Regions from separate parts of the Oceanobacillus timonensis genome, predicted to be linked through region 1. Evidence: a T-box and tRNA genes for the amino acid it is inferred to sense, from the RefSeq annotation. Region 1 holds a T-box; the other holds one or more tRNA genes.
The links. The T-box of region 1 lies ahead of leuS (leucine--tRNA ligase). A T-box ahead of a tRNA ligase gene usually reads a tRNA of that ligase, here a tRNA-Leu.
Positions count from the first base shown of each region.

Region 2: it encodes a tRNA-Leu, which carries the amino acid that the T-box ahead of leuS (leucine--tRNA ligase) is inferred to sense. The anticodon was not compared.

Region 1 is NZ_LT800497.1:3,186,263-3,197,213, reverse strand. Features, by position in the region: gene metK (methionine adenosyltransferase) at 1-554, shown strand, start outside; gene B7E05_RS15610 (gamma carbonic anhydrase) at 603-1,130, opposite strand; gene B7E05_RS15605 (hypothetical protein) at 1,626-2,015, shown strand; gene mnmM (tRNA 5-(aminomethyl)-2-thiouridylate-methyltransferase MnmM) at 2,043-2,609, opposite strand; T-box leader at 2,826-3,045, shown strand; gene leuS (leucine--tRNA ligase) at 3,155-5,569, shown strand; gene B7E05_RS15590 (hypothetical protein) at 5,720-6,484, opposite strand; gene B7E05_RS15585 (rhodanese-like domain-containing protein) at 6,605-6,913, shown strand; rRNA gene B7E05_RS15580 (16S ribosomal RNA) at 7,495-9,059, shown strand; rRNA gene B7E05_RS15575 (23S ribosomal RNA) at 9,350-10,951, shown strand, end outside.
Region 2 is NZ_LT800497.1:1,760,463-1,771,413, forward strand. Features, by position in the region: gene B7E05_RS08505 (cob(I)yrinic acid a,c-diamide adenosyltransferase) at 1-89, shown strand, start outside; gene perR (peroxide-responsive transcriptional repressor PerR) at 245-697, shown strand; gene B7E05_RS08515 (YgzB family protein) at 789-1,160, opposite strand; gene B7E05_RS08520 (nucleotidyltransferase-like protein) at 1,403-2,284, shown strand; rRNA gene B7E05_RS08525 (16S ribosomal RNA) at 3,312-4,876, shown strand; rRNA gene B7E05_RS08530 (23S ribosomal RNA) at 5,066-7,987, shown strand; rRNA gene rrf (5S ribosomal RNA) at 8,118-8,233, shown strand; tRNA gene B7E05_RS08540 (tRNA-Asn) at 8,301-8,375, shown strand; tRNA gene B7E05_RS08545 (tRNA-Ser) at 8,379-8,470, shown strand; tRNA gene B7E05_RS08550 (tRNA-Glu) at 8,487-8,561, shown strand; tRNA gene B7E05_RS08555 (tRNA-Val) at 8,592-8,667, shown strand; tRNA gene B7E05_RS08560 (tRNA-Met) at 8,690-8,766, shown strand; tRNA gene B7E05_RS08565 (tRNA-Asp) at 8,771-8,847, shown strand; tRNA gene B7E05_RS08570 (tRNA-Phe) at 8,870-8,945, shown strand; tRNA gene B7E05_RS08575 (tRNA-Tyr) at 8,961-9,046, shown strand; tRNA gene B7E05_RS08580 (tRNA-Trp) at 9,062-9,135, shown strand; tRNA gene B7E05_RS08585 (tRNA-His) at 9,141-9,213, shown strand; tRNA gene B7E05_RS08590 (tRNA-Gln) at 9,254-9,328, shown strand; tRNA gene B7E05_RS08595 (tRNA-Gly) at 9,333-9,407, shown strand; tRNA gene B7E05_RS08600 (tRNA-Cys) at 9,416-9,489, shown strand; tRNA gene B7E05_RS08605 (tRNA-Leu) at 9,497-9,578, shown strand; gene B7E05_RS08610 (nuclear transport factor 2-like protein) at 9,952-10,356, opposite strand; gene B7E05_RS22400 (helix-turn-helix domain-containing protein) at 10,520-10,687, opposite strand; gene B7E05_RS22405 (hypothetical protein) at 10,702-10,842, opposite strand.

The DNA of each region.
Region 1 (10,951 bases):
ATATTATCAAACATGTTGTAGAAGCGGTTGTACCGAGTGAATTACTGGATGATAAAACCAAATACTTTATTAATCCGACGGGACGTTTTGTCTTGGGTGGTCCACAAGGAGACGTCGGTCTGACAGGAAGAAAAATTATTGTGGACACGTATGGAGGCTATGCACGACACGGCGGCGGTGCTTTCAGCGGGAAAGATGCAACGAAAGTGGATCGTTCTGCTGCGTATGCTTCTCGTTATGTTGCCAAAAATATTGTCGCAGCAGGCCTGGCTGATTCATGTGAAGTGCAATTAGCATATGCGATTGGTGTGGCGCAACCGGTCTCTATTTCTATTAATACATTCGGTACAGGAGAGGTCAGCGAGGAAAAATTAGTCGAAGCAGTGCGGGAGTTATTTGATTTACGTCCGGCTGGAATTATCCTGATGCTTGATTTAAGAAGACCTATTTTCCAAAATACAGCTGCTTACGGTCATTTTGGACGCACGGATATTACATTTCCATGGGAAAAAACAGATAAAGTGGAAGAACTAAAAGCACTAACTGCACAATAAGAAAAACGTCAGGTATCTCTGTAGATGTCTGACGTTTTTCTTATCGTGTTATTTATCCATTCCCATTGTTGTTTCCTTTAAATAATATTGCCCTTTGTCCACATAGGATGTACGGATGCGTTCCATTTCCTGAAAATCCTTATCTGTCAATTCACGTACTACTTTAGCCGGTCTCCCCATAACCAATGTTCTCGGCGGTACTTTCTTCCCTGGAGGTACAAGGCTGCCGGCGCCGACAAAGGCATGCTCTCCGACTTCTGCACCATCTAAGATAATAGAACCCATGCCAATAAGTGCGTGATGACGTATGGTTGCGGAATGCAGCGTGACCTGATGTCCGACGGTTACATCATCTTCAAGGATTAACGGCATATCAGGGCTTTGATGTAACATGGAAAGGTCCTGTACATTGGTGCGTTTGCCGATTTTTGTAGGAGCAACATCGCCGCGTATCACTGTGTGAAACCAGATACTTGCTTCTTCTTCAATCGTTACATCCCCGTTAATAACAGCATTTTTAGCAATGAATGCAGAAGCAGAAATGGATGGGGTATTTCCTTTATAAGGTTCAATCATTCCGTATTCCTCCAATAAAGTTGTAATAATTAAAGTATAGCAAAGGAAGCAGAATTCGAAAAGACGGATACGTACTAGATGATTTCATTCTGGTTTAGAGCAGCGATATTAAAAAAAGTTGTTATTCCCTAGGCAATTATTCTAACTCGTCTTTCAAGGTGAATAATAAGTTTGAATGTATATTTATTTCTTTTTAACCTCTACAGGTGTACATCTTTTTATGGTAGAATAAATAAGCTAGTTGCTTCCTGATAGCAAAATATAAATAGATACATGCTATTTGAAGTGATTCTATATTCTTAAATGAAGTAGGAGGAGTAACAGTTGTTCCAGTCATTTCTGGAATAAGCAGTGGTATAAATCTGTTTTAATAGATGGATGATGAACCCACCTATACATACAAGCGAACTTTTATATAGAGAGCATGTTAAAAAAATGAAGTTTTGCATGTAATGAAGAAAACTGATTTATCGTTAAAAATGGGGTTGTACTTTTATGTTGATTCAAATGGTAATAGGGATTTTATTTTTTATCGGTGTCTATATACTGATAAGTGATGAGCAAAAATGGCTGCGTCTGACAACGTTTGGTTATTTTGTGCTTCTAACCATTATTTTTGTGACTGGATATATGAATCAGTTGAATGATTTGCAAAGTCCAGAACTGGGCGATCTTTCTGCACTGCGTCAATGGGTTTATGTATTTGGCTACTTCTATTCGGTTCCACTCATGATTGTATCAGCGTATATTTGGGTTCCTTATCCAAAAAAATATAAGACATTACGATCCCGCGTACTCATGATTTCACTTATTATATTTGTTATCATGACAGCCGGGCATTTCCTGAATTTATTTTTTCGGTTATTATTCTTGGGGATTACGTAACAAATATAAGAAACGTCCTGTCCAAATTCAGGAACGTTTCTTTTTTTCGATGGCAATTAAAAATGGAGCCTGGTTTTGCTGATTGATAAATTGGTACCTGAGCACCTGGTATTCTTTTTGATCCAATTGTGACGTGTAAGCAAGAATCGCTTCTTTTTCTTCCTCGCCTCCCGGATGACCATAATAAATGACTAAGATCAGCCGTCCGTTTGGTTTTAGTTTTTCTAATATAGCCTGGATAGCAGTTATAGTGGAAGGGGCTTTGGTGATAATAGACTTATCACTTTGAGGTAAATAACCGAGATTGAAAATAGCTCCGCCCAAAATAACTTCTTTCATATAGGTAGATATCTTTTCGTGGCTGTCCTGAATCAGGGATACATTGTGACAGTCATTTTCCTGTAATTTCTCGTTTGTTTTTTGGATAGCTTGCGCTTGGATATCAAATCCATACACTTTCCCAGAGTTGCCTACAGCCTGGCTCAAAAATAATGTGTCATGCCCATTCCCGCAGGTGGCGTCAATGGCAATATCTCCTTCTTGAAGGCTCTCCTTTAATAGAGAGTGCGCACAAGTTAAAACGTTTAGTAACATGTTGTTGTCTCCTTATGTATGATATTGAAAAATGTATTTCTAATTATAACAAGAAAAACACGCTCATGTTTACTACGGATGATAGGATGGTATGAAATTTTCTCTAATATCCTGTTTCCAATTGAAAAAATATGTGTATACTAAGGGTAGGATTCATTTAGGTCAACTTGACAGGGTATGTTTATTTCATTATAATTCCAATATCTATGATAAAATGAAAAAACGATGAAAAAGGAATAGTAATAGGTTGTGTCAGTTTTAGAGAAGCAGTGGGTGGTGTGAACTGCTACTGATAGGCGTATGAACTCACCTTTTTAGGTTGCGGCAATGAAAAAGTAGTTGCTGCCGTTTCATCCACGTTATCGATGTCAAGCGAACGCTTTAAGCGTTAATTTGGGTGGTACCGCGGGAATAATCACAGCTTCTCGTCCCTTTCTTGGGATGAGTGGCTTTTTTTATACCTGTTTTTAGTAATTTTAGGATATAAATGTTAATTTCATCTAGAGATGGAATGATACAAGAGTGTTGAAGGAGGAAGAAAGACGATGAGTTTTCCACATCAGGAAATCGAGAAAAAATGGCAAAAGTATTGGGATCATAATCACACATTTAAAACAAATACATTTTCCAATAAAGAAAAATTTTATGCGCTGGATATGTTTCCTTATCCGTCCGGTCAAGGTTTGCATGTTGGACATCCGGAAGGTTATACAGCGACAGATATTTTAGCGAGAATGAAAAGAATGCAAGGATATGAGGTCATGCATCCAATGGGCTGGGATGCTTTTGGGCTCCCGGCGGAGCAATATGCTATTGATACAGGGAATAGTCCCAAGGAATTTACAGAAGCAAATATCCAAATCTTTAAAAGGCAGATTAAAGAGCTCGGTTTTTCTTATGATTGGGATAGAGAAGTAAACACTACAGATCCTGATTACTATAAGTGGACACAATGGATTTTTAAAAAACTGTATGAAAATGATTTGGCTTATATGGATGAAGTGGCTGTTAACTGGTGTCCAGCTCTCGGAACCGTTTTGGCAAATGAAGAAGTCATTGATGGAAAAAGTGAACGCGGCGGACATCCGGTTGTTCGTAAACCGATGAAACAATGGATGCTTAAAATAACAGCATACGCTGATCGGCTGCTTTCTGATTTGGAAGATCTGGATTGGCCGGAGAGCTTAAAAGAAATGCAACGTAATTGGATTGGACGTTCGGAAGGTGCTGAGGTGACTTTTTCCATTGAAGGACATGAGGAAACATTCACCGTATTTACAACACGTCCAGATACTTTGTTCGGGGCAACGTATGCCGTGATGGCGCCAGAACATGAATTTGTGGAAAAGATTACAACGGCAGAGCAAAAAGCAGCTGTGGAAAAATATTTGCATGAAATACAAACAAAATCAGATTTAGAGCGTACTGACCTTGCTAAAGAAAAAACAGGCGTATTTACAGGAGCTTATGCGATCAACCCTGCTAATGGTGAAAAAATGCCAATTTGGGTAGCGGACTATGTATTGATGAGCTATGGAAGCGGAGCAATCATGGCCGTACCTGCCCACGATGAGCGTGACTATGAATTTGCCAGCGTATTTGAACTGCCAATTAAAGAAGTTGTCGCTGGCGGGAATATAGAAGAGGAAGCTTATGTAGGAGACGGTCCGCACGTTAATTCGGAATTCCTGAATGGTCTGGATCAGGATGAAGCTATTTCGAAAATGATTGCATGGCTGGAAGAAAACAAAAAAGGCACAAAGAAAATTACGTACCGTTTGCGTGACTGGCTTTTTGCAAGACAGCGCTATTGGGGAGAACCGATTCCGATTATTCACTGGGAAGACGGCAGCATGTCAACTGTTCCGGAAGAAGAGCTTCCACTGGAACTTCCGGAAATGACAGAGATTAAACCATCTGGAACAGGAGAATCTCCGCTTGCTAACAACGAAGCATGGGTAAGTGTGGTCGATCTGGAAACAGGAATGAAAGGCCGAAGAGAAACGAATACGATGCCGCAATGGGCCGGCAGCTGCTGGTACTTCCTGCGTTATGTGGATCCGCATAATGCGGAACAGCTTGCTGATCCGGAAGCATTGAAAGAATGGTTCCCGATTGACATTTATATCGGAGGAGCAGAACACGCTGTGCTTCATCTGCTGTATGCACGCTTCTGGCATAAATTCCTTTATGATATCGGTGTGGTTTCTACAAAAGAACCTTTCCAGAGATTATATAACCAAGGAATGATTCTTGGAGAAGGTAACGAGAAGATGAGTAAATCAAAAGGAAATGTGGTTAATCCGGATGATATTATTTCTTCTCATGGTGCAGATACATTGCGTTTGTATGAAATGTTCATGGGGCCGCTGGATGCTTCTGTCGCCTGGTCCACAAACGGTTTGGACGGCTCCCGTCGTTTCTTAGATCGTGTTTGGAGATTGTATATGAATGATGATCAATCATTAACAGACCGAATTACAGATGATGCGGCAACAGAGTTGGATAAAGTGTACCATGAAACAGTCAAGAAGGTGACAGAGGACTTTGAGAATCTTCATTTTAATACAGGTATCTCCCAAATGATGGTATTTGTAAATGAATGTTATAAAGTAGATTCGATTCCTAAAAATTATGCGGAAGGTTTTGTGAAGCTTCTTTCTCCAGTTGCGCCACATATGTGTGAAGAAATCTGGCAAAAGCTTGGCAAGGAGGATTCCATCAGTTTAGCAGGCTGGCCAGCCTATGACGAATCGAAACTTGTGCAAGAAGAAGTTGAGGTTGTATTGCAGGTGATGGGGAAAGTTCGCGCAAAACTGAGTGTTCCTGTAGGTACAGAAAAAGAGGAACTTGAAAAAATGGCTTTAAATGAAGAAAGTGTAAAAAAATGGGTAGAAGGGAAAACGATCCGAAAAGTGATTGTTGTTCCAGACAAACTGGTTAATGTTGTAGCTAATTAATACTGTTCATGAATGGCGCGGAACGCAAGAAAGCGCGGTGCTGCTGCGTGAACGCCTCTTTGCTTAAGTGAGAAAACCGGACTTATCCATGTTCTATCAGTAGAACGGGATTTAGTCCGGTTTCTTTTCGTTTTTATATAATAGCTCGTTTTAGCTGGAAGGTTCCTCTTCACGAGGGAGATCGGTTTGTAATGTCGTATCCAGAAGAATCCATTTGTCCTTCTTATCATAAACCCATACCGATTCCACCGTTCCAATTTGATCAGCATGGTATGCGCCGCTGATTTGTTGAAAGCTTTTCAGACCTTCCTGTTGTTCACTTTCTATTTCCGTAACTTCGAAAAAAGCAACTGGATCAATCATAAGCGTAGTCGGTTCCAAAAGTTTTCCCTGATCATCATATAATTTTAAGCGAATATATTCTTCTTTTTGTCCGGAGACATCTAAAATGATGGGGTCTTCCTTTGGCAGCAACTGTACAGATACTTTGAAATGATCCATGAACTCTCCTTTTACCGGCTGTTCTGTTGGCAGCGGCAGTTCGATAAAATCATCTTTTTCCCATTGATTTAACTGCGAAGTATACAACCCGCCGCTTCCGCCTGTTGGACTCTGATATAGAATATCCGCTACGCCGTTATGTGTTAAATCAGCAAATTGTAATTCTGGATCGTATCCTCCACCATAGTTAATTTGCCATGTTTTATCAGAGGTAGGACTTGAAATATCAACCCAAATGTCCTGATAGTACACACCATCCGGAGCAAATAATTTTCCTTTCAGCTCTAATAACTCTTTCTCCCCATCTCCAGTGACATCTTCTTCATAGGTTTGGATAAGGTGCGCATCACTTTGCGCTGTTGTTTCTGCCGGAGCGAAGAAAAGCGTCAATAATAATAAACTGATATAAGTCATTGCATCACCTCCTATTCGTAAAGGGATTTATTTTGCCTTAGTTTAAACAAACAATTTGAAACCTATGCATTCTCCATTTATTATGATAAGAAAGAATGAAATAAAAGGAGTTGAGAGGGAATGGAAGATATGAAGAAATATTCCCCGAAAGAAGTAGATTCTATAAAAGAAAAGGATCATATTCAGCTGATTGATGTCAGAGAAGATGAAGAAGTTGCTCAAGGAATGATTGAAAATGCACTGCATATTCCTTTAGGAGAAATACAAGACGCTTATACGGATTTAGATAAGGATAAAGAATATATTATGATTTGCCGCTCCGGAAGAAGAAGCTACAATGCAGCAGCCTTTTTACAGGAACAAGGGTTTAACGTAGCGAATATGAGCGGCGGTATGCTGGAATGGCCAGGAGAAATTATTATTAAATAGCACATTCATGAAAAGTTTTTGTGATGAAAGCAAACGGAATTAGTAATAAAAAGATATTCCACCGGAGAATAAACAATCCGGCGGAATATCTTTTTGCTTGTCAGGGTAGTCTTTCATTTTTCAAATGCTTTTCGTTCACTTGTATATTGGTATTCTCTATATAAAATTCGACATAGCAGAAGAGTGAATAATACAGGCATAACAATACTGCTGGCAGGTAATTTCAGTGACTGTTTTGTCATCTATAGAACAGGGGACAAAGTGTGAAATGCCGGTTCAGACTATTTCTTAATGAAGTAAAAAGAAATTTGCCGAATAGATGTTGACTTAATTTGTCGGTAATGCTATAATGAATATCCAATATCGAGTTGAGGCTTTTAAAAAAATTAATGAATAAAAAAGTTATTGACGAGATATTGGTTATGTGGTATATTAATAAAGTCGCTTTTTTTAAGGCGATGTTATACAAATTGCTCTTTGAAAACTGAACAAAACAACCAGTACGAAAGAAGAAAGACAACCTCGTTTTTCTTAAAAAATAAGTCAGAAGTTGACTTCTGAAAGCTAACGTTTCAAACACTTTTATGGAGAGTTTGATCTTGGCTCAGGACGAACGCTGGCGGCGTGCCTAATACATGCAAGTCGAGCGCGGGAAGCGAACGGAACTCTTCGGAGGGAAGTTCGTGGAACGAGCGGCGGACGGGTGAGTAACACGTAGGCAACCTGCCTGTAAGACTGGGATAACTCGCGGAAACGCGAGCTAATACCGGATAACACTTCCCATCACCTGATGAGGAGTTAAAAGACGGCTTTTGCTGTCACTTACAGATGGGCCTGCGGCGCATTAGCTAGTTGGTAAGGTAATGGCTTACCAAGGCGACGATGCGTAGCCGACCTGAGAGGGTGATCGGCCACACTGGGACTGAGACACGGCCCAGACTCCTACGGGAGGCAGCAGTAGGGAATCTTCCGCAATGGACGAAAGTCTGACGGAGCAACGCCGCGTGAGTGATGAAGGTTTTCGGATCGTAAAACTCTGTTGTCGGGGAAGAACAAGTACGATAGTAACTGATCGTACCTTGACGGTACCCGACCAGAAAGCCACGGCTAACTACGTGCCAGCAGCCGCGGTAATACGTAGGTGGCAAGCGTTGTCCGGAATTATTGGGCGTAAAGCGCTCGCAGGCGGTTTTTTAAGTCTGATGTGAAATCTTGCAGCTCAACTGCAAACGTGCATTGGAAACTGGAGGACTTGAGTGCAGAAGAGGAGAGTGGAATTCCACGTGTAGCGGTGAAATGCGTAGAGATGTGGAGGAACACCAGTGGCGAAGGCGACTCTCTGGTCTGTAACTGACGCTGAGGAGCGAAAGCGTGGGGAGCGAACAGGATTAGATACCCTGGTAGTCCACGCCGTAAACGATGAGTGCTAGGTGTTAGGGGGTTTCCGCCCCTTAGTGCTGAAGTTAACGCATTAAGCACTCCGCCTGGGGAGTACGGCCGCAAGGCTGAAACTCAAAAGAATTGACGGGGACCCGCACAAGCGGTGGAGCATGTGGTTTAATTCGAAGCAACGCGAAGAACCTTACCAGGTCTTGACATCCTTTGACCGCTCTAGAGATAGAGTTTTCCCTTCGGGGACAAAGTGACAGGTGGTGCATGGTTGTCGTCAGCTCGTGTCGTGAGATGTTGGGTTAAGTCCCGCAACGAGCGCAACCCTTAATCTTAGTTGCCAGCATTTAGTTGGGCACTCTAAGGTGACTGCCGGTGACAAACCGGAGGAAGGTGGGGATGACGTCAAATCATCATGCCCCTTATGACCTGGGCTACACACGTGCTACAATGGACGGAACAAAGGGAAGCGAAGCGGTGACGTTTTAGCAAATCCCAGAAAACCGTTCTCAGTTCGGATTGCAGGCTGCAACTCGCCTGCATGAAGCCGGAATCGCTAGTAATCGCGGATCAGCATGCCGCGGTGAATACGTTCCCGGGTCTTGTACACACCGCCCGTCACACCACGAGAGTTCGTAACACCCGAAGTCGGTGGGGTAACCTTTTTAGGAGCCAGCCGCCGAAGGTGGGACGAATGATTGGGGTGAAGTCGTAACAAGGTAGCCGTATCGGAAGGTGCGGCTGGATCACCTCCTTTCTAAGGATATATTACGGAATTTTGTACTGTGTTGTTTGGTTCAGTTTTGAGAGAGCAATCTCTCAAAAGGAACTTCTGTTAAAACCGTCACATCCGTGGGACTGCGATTACTCGCCCCATCGAAGACATTTGTGACAATACAGAAGTCACCACATCCGTGTGGAAGTTTGTACCTTGAAAACTAAATAAGAGTAACAACGACATCAAACTTTAGAAATAAGGCAAAAAGCTATGGATATAGCAACACAAATGATTACATTCCGTAATCAGCCATCTTATTCAAAAACTTTAGTTAAGTGAATAAGGGCGCACGGTGGATGCCTTGGCACTAGGAGCCGATGAAGGACGGGACTAACACCGATATGCCTCGGGGAGTTGTAAGTAAATGTTATTATCCGAGGATTTCCGAATGGGGAAACCCACTGTTCGTAATGGAACAGGACATCTATCTGAATACATAGGGTAGGTGAGGCATACCCGGGGAACTGAAACATCTCAGTACCTGGAGGAATAGAAAGAAACATCGATTTCCTGAGTAGCGGCGAGCGAAACGGAAAGAGCCCAAACCAAGGAGCTTGCTTCTTGGGGTTGTAGGACATTCCATTGGAGTTACAAAGAAATGCTTTAGATGAATCGACCTGGAAAGGTCAGCCAAAGAAGGTAACAGCCCTGTAATCGAAAAAGCGTTTCCTCCGGAGTGTATCCTGAGTACGGCGGAACACGTGGAATTCCGTCGGAATCCGGGAGGACCATCTCCCAAGGCTAAATACTCCCTAGTGACCGATAGTGAACCAGTACCGTGAGGGAAAGGTGAAAAGCACCCCGGGAGGGGAGTGAAATAGAACCTGAAACCGTGTGCCTACAAGTAGTCGAAGCCCGTTTATGGGTGACGGCGTACCTTTTGTAGAATGGACCGGCGAGTTACGATCGTATGCAAGGTTAAGTGGAAGACACGGAGCCGCAGCGAAAGCGAGTCTGAACAGGGCGAGTGAGTATACGGTCGTAGACCCGAAACTGTGTGATCTACCCATGTCCAGGGTGAAGGTCAGGTAACACTGACTGGAGGCCCGAACCCACGTATGTTGAAAAATGCGGGGATGAGGTGTGGGTAGCGGTGAAATTCCAATCGAACACAGAGATAGCTGGTTCTCTCCGAAATAGCTTTAGGGCTAGCCTCAAGCAATAGAGTACTGGAGGTAGAGCACTGATTGGACTAGGGGCCCCTACCGGGTTACCGAATTCAGTCAAACTCCGAATGCCAGTTACTTCCGCTTGGGAGTCAGACTATGGGTGATAAGGTTCATAGTCGAAAGGGAAACAGCCCAGACCGCCAGCTAAGGTCCCTAAGTATACGTTAAGTGGAAAAGGATGTGGCGTTGCACAGACAACCAGGATGTTGGCTTAGAAGCAGCCATCATTGAAAGAGTGCGTAATAGCTCACTGGTCGAGTGACGCTGCGCCGAAAATGTACCGGGGCTAAACGTATCACCGAAGCTGCGGATTGTTCTTACGAACAATGGTAGGAGAGCGTTCAAAGGGCAGAGAAGTCAGACCGTGAGGACTGGTGGAGCGCTTTGAAGTGAGAATGCCGGTATGAGTAGCGAAAAAAGAGTGAGAATCTCTTTCACCGAAAGCCTAAGGTTTCCTGAGGAAGGCTCGTCCTCTCAGGGTTAGTCGGGACCTAAGCCGAGGCCGACAGGCATAGGCGATGGATAACAGGTTGATATTCCTGTACCACCTCATGATTGTTTGAGCAATGGGGGGACGCAGGAGGATAAGGAGTGCGCACCGATGGATGTGCGTCCAAGCATGCGAGGAAGTCAGATAGGCAAATCCGTCTGACACATTTCTGAGCTGTGACGGGGAGGGAAATAAAGTACCGAAGTTCCGGA
Region 2 (10,951 bases), 1.4 Mb from region 1:
ACCGGTTATCCGATTATTTATTTGTTGCAGCCAGATATGTAAACAAGCAGCTGGGTGGAGAAGAGAAACCTCTTCATATTCATGTGTAGTTCAAAAAGCCGAACAAAAAGAATGTAGCAAATAGGACCTCTTTTTAACGACAGATACTTTGTTTGAATTGATTGACATAATGCACACAGGGCGATAAACTAATTATAAGAATTATAATCTAATAATTTTATTAATTGGAAGAGAGGTGTTTAGGGTGTCTGAGACTGAAGATAAATTACGGCAAGCGATTGATACATTGAAAAAGTCAGGCGTCCGGATTACACCACAACGACACGCCGTACTGGAGTATTTGCTTAATTCAATGATTCACCCGACTGCGGATGATATATATAAAGCACTTGAAGGGAAATTTCCAAATATGAGTGTTGCGACGGTTTATAATAATTTACGTGTATTAAAAGATATTGGACTGGTAAGAGAACTAACTTATGGAGATTCTTCGAGCAGATTTGACTGCAATACATCAGATCATTATCATATCATCTGTAATCAGTGTGGAAAGATTGTTGATTTTCACTATCCATCGTTAGAAGAAGTAGAATCGCTGGCGGAACAGGTGACGGGTTTTGACGTTAGTCATCATCGCCTGGAAGTTTACGGTACTTGTAATGCCTGCAAAGAGCAAATGGCAGCAAAGGAACAGTAAAGTATAGCTAGTGAGCAGGTTTGATTTTTATGTTATCAAAAAAGCACAATGCTTGGGTTATTATCGACTCATCCAAGCATTGTGCTTTTTTCTATTTATTTTCTTCACGGAATTTACGCTGATTATACCGTTCATCAAAGTCTTTACCTTCTAAGTTCTTATCCAATGTCAGCGGTTCCTTGCAGTGCATACAGGCATCTACACGTCCCAGCATTTTTGTAGGCTTTTCACAATTCGGACATATGACAGGGACCGCCCGTAATGATAAAGTACCAATCCATATGTATACAGCACAACTGAGTATAATCATCAATATGCCTAACATAAACAGAATAAGCATTAACCAACTAATATTGCGGACCATCAAACCGACATACATGATTAAAATACCGGCAAAAACAAGGATTAAGGCAAAGGTTCGTATTTTATTTATTTTACTGGAATAAGTGATTTGTTTCGCCATTAAAAATCCTCCCTTAAATGATAAAGTCAGTATATCATAGAATATAAGAAGAATGAATCATAAAGAAATCCTATTCGTCTTGAAAGATGCAAGAATAACGCGATGCATTTATAATATAATTTTAATTATGCCTAAAGAGCTTATTTTCTAAAATTGTATATTTTTTTAGAGTGAAAAAAGGGTTTTTAAAGTATATATCGAATCATGTGTATTGAGAGAGAAAACAGGGAGGCAACTGCTAAATGGAGAATTTTCAAAGAATGATTTACCAGGAGCACGCAGGTAATCCAAATACGTTAGGAATACTTGTTGTGGAGAGGTCGCAATTTGATCATCCAATTACTGATGAATTCGATAGTATTTTATTGATTATTGTCGAAAATCAGGAAGAAGACTGGTACGTAAAACATTATGAAGTAAACGGCCAGACTGTAGCGATGCATATGGTTACGAAATCGCTTTTGATGGATTGGATTGATACAAGCGGTTATCGGCGTGCAGCAGAATGGGTTATTTATGGAAAGAAAGTATATGACCGGAATGAATTTGTAAAAGAATTAAAAAATGAACTTCAATCTTTTCCAGAGGATAAACGTACACTTAGAAAGATGATTGACTTCGGAAAATTGCTGAAAAACTTTAGTGAAGGAAAAGCATTATATGAATCTAAAGAGATAATGGATTCATACAGCAAGATTTTAAATTCACTCCATTACTTAGCGAGATTATCAGTCATTGACCAAGGGTATTATCCGGAAGTAACGGTCTGGAACCAGGTGAAGAATATTGACTTGGAAGTCTACAAATTATATGAAAAATTTATGGACAGCACTGAGAATTTAGAAAAAAGAATTGAATTAATGCTGATTGCAATGGACTTTGTCATGTTAAATAAAGCTGAATCTGCTTCCGCACATCTCTTAAATGTATTGAGCAAACAAGATGATTATTGGTCATATGCATCTATAAAAGCTCTACCGGAAATTGAACACTACACGTTGGATTTAAATGCAATAATATCTTATTTAGAGGAAAAAGATATTATTGATATGAAGCTCGTCGCTACTAAAAACCCGGCTGTGTTTCAACGAATGTATAAGGTGAAGGAAATAGAGGAGATATAAGACAGCGTCCTTAACTGAGTGAGGATGAGGTAAGTTATTTCAGGTTTGCGTTTTATGGGTTATCGTACCAGCTGCGGATTTTTCGTTTAACTGTAATAGGGTTATTTTAGAACGGTGAGGGGATATGAAAGTGGTAAATAAAAGAGGATGATTAAAAGTTACAAGATCTTTTTGAAGGGATAATGAATAATGACAGTCTTTATAACCACCCCGGTGAAGAGACCTTGATAGAAAAACGAATTTCTTTTGCTGCAGGTTTCCGTGCGTCATTGTCGAGGTTAACGTCTGTTGATAGGTCCTCTTTGTTGAGGTGACTGGACATAGCAATTGTAGGAAGTGAAGCGTTTTTCAGGAGACTTTACTATTACCTCCTTCCCGCCATGCCCTGTTATGGCGGTTATATAACACCATTCAGTATCTTATTGTTCATTTATATATTATTGAGAAGCCATCTAAAAGAAACGAAGTATTTAACGATGATGTTGCTGAAGCTGCACAGAATAATAGATGAAATGTATAAGTTGCTCCAAATCAGGACAGGGGTTTAAGTGTAAACAAATAGGGTGATTAAATAGGCGGGCAGTACGCGAAGATAAAAACAGTAACTTTTAACAACCACTTCTTTCTGTTGAAATATATGATGTGAAAGTATAACTATTATTGATATGACAAGGTTTTCGCTATTTATAAGCAGTTTAGTTAGCTTGCTGTTTTAGCGCAGAGTGTCATTATTTGTAAATTCGTTTGGGATAAATTTTAAAATAACCGTTGACTTTCTATTTTCAGGATGGTAAAGTTAGTTTCGTTGCTGATTTGAGCAACCGCTCAGCTAACATAAAATAAAAAAAGTTATTGACAACAAACTTGCTTTTATGTTACATTAATAAAGTCGCTGATTAAGGCGAAGACATACAAATTGCTCTTTGAAAACTGAACAAAACAACCAGTACGAAAGAAGAAAGACAACCTCGTTTTTCTTAAAAAATAAGTCAGAAGTTGACTTCTGAAAGCTAACGTTTCAAACACTTTTATGGAGAGTTTGATCTTGGCTCAGGACGAACGCTGGCGGCGTGCCTAATACATGCAAGTCGAGCGCGGGAAGCGAACGGAACTCTTCGGAGGGAAGTTCGTGGAACGAGCGGCGGACGGGTGAGTAACACGTAGGCAACCTGCCTGTAAGACTGGGATAACTCGCGGAAACGCGAGCTAATACCGGATAACACTTCCCATCACCTGATGAGGAGTTAAAAGACGGCTTTTGCTGTCACTTACAGATGGGCCTGCGGCGCATTAGCTAGTTGGTAAGGTAATGGCTTACCAAGGCGACGATGCGTAGCCGACCTGAGAGGGTGATCGGCCACACTGGGACTGAGACACGGCCCAGACTCCTACGGGAGGCAGCAGTAGGGAATCTTCCGCAATGGACGAAAGTCTGACGGAGCAACGCCGCGTGAGTGATGAAGGTTTTCGGATCGTAAAACTCTGTTGTCGGGGAAGAACAAGTACGATAGTAACTGATCGTACCTTGACGGTACCCGACCAGAAAGCCACGGCTAACTACGTGCCAGCAGCCGCGGTAATACGTAGGTGGCAAGCGTTGTCCGGAATTATTGGGCGTAAAGCGCTCGCAGGCGGTTTTTTAAGTCTGATGTGAAATCTTGCAGCTCAACTGCAAACGTGCATTGGAAACTGGAGGACTTGAGTGCAGAAGAGGAGAGTGGAATTCCACGTGTAGCGGTGAAATGCGTAGAGATGTGGAGGAACACCAGTGGCGAAGGCGACTCTCTGGTCTGTAACTGACGCTGAGGAGCGAAAGCGTGGGGAGCGAACAGGATTAGATACCCTGGTAGTCCACGCCGTAAACGATGAGTGCTAGGTGTTAGGGGGTTTCCGCCCCTTAGTGCTGAAGTTAACGCATTAAGCACTCCGCCTGGGGAGTACGGCCGCAAGGCTGAAACTCAAAAGAATTGACGGGGACCCGCACAAGCGGTGGAGCATGTGGTTTAATTCGAAGCAACGCGAAGAACCTTACCAGGTCTTGACATCCTTTGACCGCTCTAGAGATAGAGTTTTCCCTTCGGGGACAAAGTGACAGGTGGTGCATGGTTGTCGTCAGCTCGTGTCGTGAGATGTTGGGTTAAGTCCCGCAACGAGCGCAACCCTTAATCTTAGTTGCCAGCATTTAGTTGGGCACTCTAAGGTGACTGCCGGTGACAAACCGGAGGAAGGTGGGGATGACGTCAAATCATCATGCCCCTTATGACCTGGGCTACACACGTGCTACAATGGACGGAACAAAGGGAAGCGAAGCGGTGACGTTTTAGCAAATCCCAGAAAACCGTTCTCAGTTCGGATTGCAGGCTGCAACTCGCCTGCATGAAGCCGGAATCGCTAGTAATCGCGGATCAGCATGCCGCGGTGAATACGTTCCCGGGTCTTGTACACACCGCCCGTCACACCACGAGAGTTCGTAACACCCGAAGTCGGTGGGGTAACCTTTTTAGGAGCCAGCCGCCGAAGGTGGGACGAATGATTGGGGTGAAGTCGTAACAAGGTAGCCGTATCGGAAGGTGCGGCTGGATCACCTCCTTTCTAAGGATATATTACGGAATTCGTACTTGGTTGTTTGGTTCAGTTTTGAGAGAGCAATTCTCTCGTTTGTACCTTGAAAACTAAATAAGAGTAACAACGACATCAAACTTTAGAAATAAGGCAAAAAGCTATGGATATAGCAACACAAATGATTACTTTCCGTAATCAGCCATCTTATTCAAAAACTTTAGTTAAGTGAATAAGGGCGCACGGTGGATGCCTTGGCACTAGGAGCCGATGAAGGACGGGACTAACACCGATATGCCTCGGGGAGTTGTAAGTAAATGTTATTATCCGAGGATTTCCGAATGGGGGAACCCACTGTTCGTAATGGAACAGGACATCTATCTGAATACATAGGGTAGGTGAGGCATACCCGGGGAACTGAAACATCTCAGTACCTGGAGGAATAGAAAGAAACATCGATTTCCTGAGTAGCGGCGAGCGAAACGGAAAGAGCCCAAACCAAGGAGCTTGCTTCTTGGGGTTGTAGGACATTCCATTGGAGTTACAAAGAAATGCTTTAGATGAATCGACCTGGAAAGGTCAGCCAAAGAAGGTAACAGCCCTGTAATCGAAAAAGCGTTTCCTCCGGAGTGTATCCTGAGTACGGCGGAACACGTGGAATTCCGTCGGAATCCGGGAGGACCATCTCCCAAGGCTAAATACTCCCTAGTGACCGATAGTGAACCAGTACCGTGAGGGAAAGGTGAAAAGCACCCCGGGAGGGGAGTGAAATAGAACCTGAAACCGTGTGCCTACAAGTAGTCGAAGCCCGTTTATGGGTGACGGCGTACCTTTTGTAGAATGGACCGGCGAGTTACGATCGTATGCAAGGTTAAGTGGAAGACACGGAGCCGCAGCGAAAGCGAGTCTGAATAGGGCGAGTGAGTATACGGTCGTAGACCCGAAACTGTGTGATCTACCCATGTCCAGGGTGAAGGTCAGGTAACACTGACTGGAGGCCCGAACCCACGTATGTTGAAAAATGCGGGGATGAGGTGTGGGTAGCGGTGAAATTCCAATCGAACACAGAGATAGCTGGTTCTCTCCGAAATAGCTTTAGGGCTAGCCTCAAGCAATAGAGTACTGGAGGTAGAGCACTGATTGGACTAGGGGCCCCTACCGGGTTACCGAATTCAGTCAAACTCCGAATGCCAGTTACTTCCGCTTGGGAGTCAGACTATGGGTGATAAGGTTCATAGTCGAAAGGGAAACAGCCCAGACCGCCAGCTAAGGTCCCTAAGTATACGTTAAGTGGAAAAGGATGTGGCGTTGCACAGACAACCAGGATGTTGGCTTAGAAGCAGCCATCATTGAAAGAGTGCGTAATAGCTCACTGGTCGAGTGACGCTGCGCCGAAAATGTACCGGGGCTAAACGTATCACCGAAGCTGCGGATTGTTCTTACGAACAATGGTAGGAGAGCGTTCAAAGGGCAGAGAAGTCAGACCGTGAGGACTGGTGGAGCGCTTTGAAGTGAGAATGCCGGTATGAGTAGCGAAAAAAGAGTGAGAATCTCTTTCACCGAAAGCCTAAGGTTTCCTGAGGAAGGCTCGTCCTCTCAGGGTTAGTCGGGACCTAAGCCGAGGCCGACAGGCGTAGGCGATGGATAACAGGTTGATATTCCTGTACCACCTCATGATTGTTCGAGCAATGGGGGGACGCAGGAGGATAAGGAGTGCGCACCGATGGATGTGCGTCCAAGCATGCGAGGAAGTCAGATAGGCAAATCCGTCTGACATATTTCTGAGCTGTGACGGGGAGGGAAATGAAGTACCGAAGTTCCGGATTTCACACTGCCAAGAAAAGCCTCTAGTTAGATCATAGGTGCCCGTACCGCAAACCGACACAGGTAGGCGAGGAGAGAATCCTAAGGTGAGCGGGAGAACTCTCGTTAAGGAACTCGGCAAAATGACCCCGTAACTTCGGGAGAAGGGGTGCTCAGGCTGAGTCTGAGCCGCAGTGAATAGGCCCAAGCGACTGTTTAGCAAAAACACAGGTCTCTGCGAAGCCGAAAGGCGAAGTATAGGGGCTGACACCTGCCCGGTGCTGGAAGGTTAAGAGGAAGAGTTAGCTTTCGGGCGAAGCTCTGAATCGAAGCCCCAGTAAACGGCGGCCGTAACTATAACGGTCCTAAGGTAGCGAAATTCCTTGTCGGGTAAGTTCCGACCCGCACGAAAGGTGCAACGACTTGGGCACTGTCTCAACGAGAGACCCGGTGAAATTATACTATGCGTGAAGATGCGCATTACCCGCGACAGGACGGAAAGACCCCGTGGAGCTTTACTGTAGCCTGATATGGAATGTTTGTGCAGTTTGTACAGGATAGGTGGGAGCCTTTGAAACGTGAGCGCTAGCTTACGTGGAGGCATCCGTGGGATACCACCCTAACTGTATGACCATTCTAACCCAGGACCGTGATCCGGTTCGGAGACAGTGTCAGGCGGGCAGTTTGACTGGGGCGGTCGCCTCCTAAAAGGTAACGGAGGCGCCCAAAGGTTCCCTCAGAATGGTTGGAAATCATTCGAAGAGTGTAAAGGCAGAAGGGAGCTTGACTGCGAGACCTACAAGTCGAGCAGGGACGAAAGTCGGGCTTAGTGATCCGGTGGTTCCGCATGGAAGGGCCATCGCTCAACGGATAAAAGCTACCCCGGGGATAACAGGCTTATCTCCCCCAAGAGTTCACATCGACGGGGAGGTTTGGCACCTCGATGTCGGCTCATCGCATCCTGGGGCTGTAGTCGGTCCCAAGGGTTGGGCTGTTCGCCCATTAAAGCGGTACGCGAGCTGGGTTCAGAACGTCGTGAGACAGTTCGGTCCCTATCCGTCGTGGGCGTCGGAAGTTTGAGAGGAGCTGTCCTTAGTACGAGAGGACCGGGATGGACACACCGCTGGTGTACCAGTTGTTCCGCCAGGAGCATAGCTGGGTAGCTACGTGTGGTAAGGATAAGTGCTGAAAGCATCTAAGCATGAAGCCCCCCTCAAGATGAAACTTCCCATCACTTCAAGTGAGTAAAATCCCTCAAAGACGATGAGGTTGATAGGTCCGAGGTGGAAGCGTGGCGACACGTGCAGCTGACGGATACTAATCGATTGAGGACTTATCTAAGTTTTTGTTTGTCACGTTACTCTTATTTAGTTTTTGAGGTATAAAATCATACATATTTTTTAAAATTAGTACTTGATTTTTTCTCAAAAACGATTATAATATTGATTGTTGCTGATTTTTTAAATCCTTGTCTGGCGGCGATAGCGAAGAGGTCACACCTGTTCTCATGCCGAACACAGAAGTTAAGTTCTTCAGCGCCGATGGTAGTTGGGGGCTTCCCCCTGCGAGAGTAGGACGTTGCCAGGCTAGAGTATTCTCTGACTAAGTCCTTAAGGACAAGCGAAATACTTCTTTCTTTATTGTTATGGATTATTCCACAGTAGCTCAGTGGTAGAGCTATCGGCTGTTAACCGATCGGTCGTAGGTTCGAATCCTACCTGTGGAGCCATTTGGAGAGCTGTCCGAGAGGCCGAAGGAGCACGATTGGAAATCGTGTAAGCCGCTATCGCGGCTTCGAGGGTTCGAATCCCTCGCTCTCCGCCATTAAAACCTTTTTAATGGCCCGTTGGTCAAGTGGTTAAGACACCGCCCTTTCACGGCGGTAACACGGGTTCGAATCCCGTACGGGTCACCAATTTTATTTTTATTGACGCATTTGTACTTCGGAGGATTAGCTCAGCTGGGAGAGCACCTGCCTTACAAGCAGGGGGTCGCAGGTTCGAGCCCTGCATCCTCCACCATGTAAGATTTATACATTTATATCGCGGGGTGGAGCAGTCTGGCAGCTCGTTGGGCTCATAACCCAGAGGTCGCAGGTTCAAATCCTGCCCCCGCAACCAAAATGGTCCGGTAGTTCAGCTGGTTAGAATGCCTGCCTGTCACGCAGGAGGTCGCGGGTTCGAGTCCCGTCCGGACCGCCATTAAAGGTTTAAAACAGCTTATGGCTTGGTAGCTCAGTCGGTAGAGCAGAGGACTGAAAATCCTTGTGTCGGCGGTTCGATTCCGTCCCGAGCCACCATCTTTTCAAAAAAGTGGAGGGATAGCGAAGTTGGCCAAACGCGGCGGACTGTAAATCCGCTCCCATCGGGTTCGTAGGTTCGAGTCCTACTCCCTCCACCATTTATTAAATTTCATAGGGGTATAGTTTAATGGTAAAACGAAGGTCTCCAAAACCTTTGATGTGGGTTCGATTCCTACTACCCCTGCCAATATGGCGGTCGTGGCGAAGTGGTTAACGCACCGGATTGTGGCTCCGGCACTCGTGGGTTCGATCCCCACCGGTCGCCCCTTTTTTATTTTAATACATAAGTTATATAAATTAATCATTGGGCCATAGCCAAGCGGTAAGGCATCGGGTTTTGATCCCGTGTACCCCAGGTTCGAATCCTGGTGGCCCAGCCATTCTGCGGAAGTAGTTCAGTGGTAGAACACCACCTTGCCAAGGTGGGGGTCGCGGGTTCGAATCCCGTCTTCCGCTCCAAAAGAAATGGCGGTATAGCCAAGTGGTAAGGCAGAGGTCTGCAAAACCTTTATCACCGGTTCAAATCCGGTTACCGCCTCCAAGAACATGCCGGTGTGGCGGAATTGGCAGACGCGCACGACTCAAAATCGTGTTCCGCAAGGAGTGTCGGTTCGAACCCGACCACCGGTATCAGAAAAACCTCGTTAAAAGCTGTTATGACACAGCTTTAGCGGGGTTTTTTTCGTACAGATACGTTTACCATGCGCACTATTTTGGCCACGGTTCGCACGACTAAACTAAAACGCAAAGCGGATTTTAGGCGATGGGTAAAAGGCGAACATTTATCGCAGATAGTCCGGAATTATTATCGGAATAGTTTGGGAGCAGTACGTAACGGCTTATTAGAGCAAGAGTATGTAACGAAGCTTAGGCATATTACTGCCGATATTTTCACCGATTGGGTAATAAAAAGCCAATCCGTTAAGATTAGCGTTATAATTACTTTTTATATAAATTTAAACACCCAATGTTGTTTTTACATCATTGGGTATTTAAATGAAAGTTAGTAGTTGACACTTGCTAAGTCTTTAAATTCCTCTTTTTGATTTAATGGGCAAGATTGCTCGTTGCAACGGACAATTTTATCATCGTCTAATTCAAATATTGCTACTACTTCTATTTCGCCAGTTTCGCCACTCTTTTTATTTGCAGTAACAGTATATCTTAGGGTTGCCGTTTGTTTATCATCATCAAAGAGAACATCATAAAAGGGGGATAAAGATATGGACTTTACAATCCCTTTTAATGCTTGGACATGACTTGTAAATTCAGATATATTTGTGCTAACTCCATCAGTTGTTTGAACGTATTGTTTACTAAAGTAATTAGGAATTTTTTCTATTTTCATATCAACGATGATTTCTTGATACATCTTACTTAAAAATTCAATGGCTTGTTCTTTATTCATAATAATTGCTCCTCTTTTTATAATTGATTTGACCAGGCTTCTAAAAATTTAATAATCAGCTCTAATTCATTATCAGAGAACTGATCCAACAATTGGCTATAACGATTTTTAGCAATTTGATGCATTCGATCATGAATCGCTGCAAGTTGCTGTCCTGAATTTGTTAAAGTATAATAAATAGCCTTTTGATCATTCTCCTTTTTTTAGCCAGGACCATTCCTTCTTCAATTAAGGAATTAATAGCTTTAGTAATTGCAGGTTTTGAAATACTTAGCTCCTTAGAAAGTAATGTGTTATTGGATGCATTTGGGTATTCGTTTATCAGAGCCATAATATGCAACTGCGTTAAAGGTCATTTATTTTGGTATAACCATGATCAACTAATAAATCCTTGGTTAGATTATCCCTTTTTGCCATCTTCTTTTCGCGATACAAAATAAAATGTTCAATGGCTTTCAGGGCTTTTTCTTTTGAGGAATTTTCCACAAACCTTCCCCCCCTTTGTTTATCTGATTTTTTGTTAACTGGTTAACAATTATAGATTACCAGTTAACATTATTGATGTCAACTAGTGAGTTTAGCAATAGGAATGGGA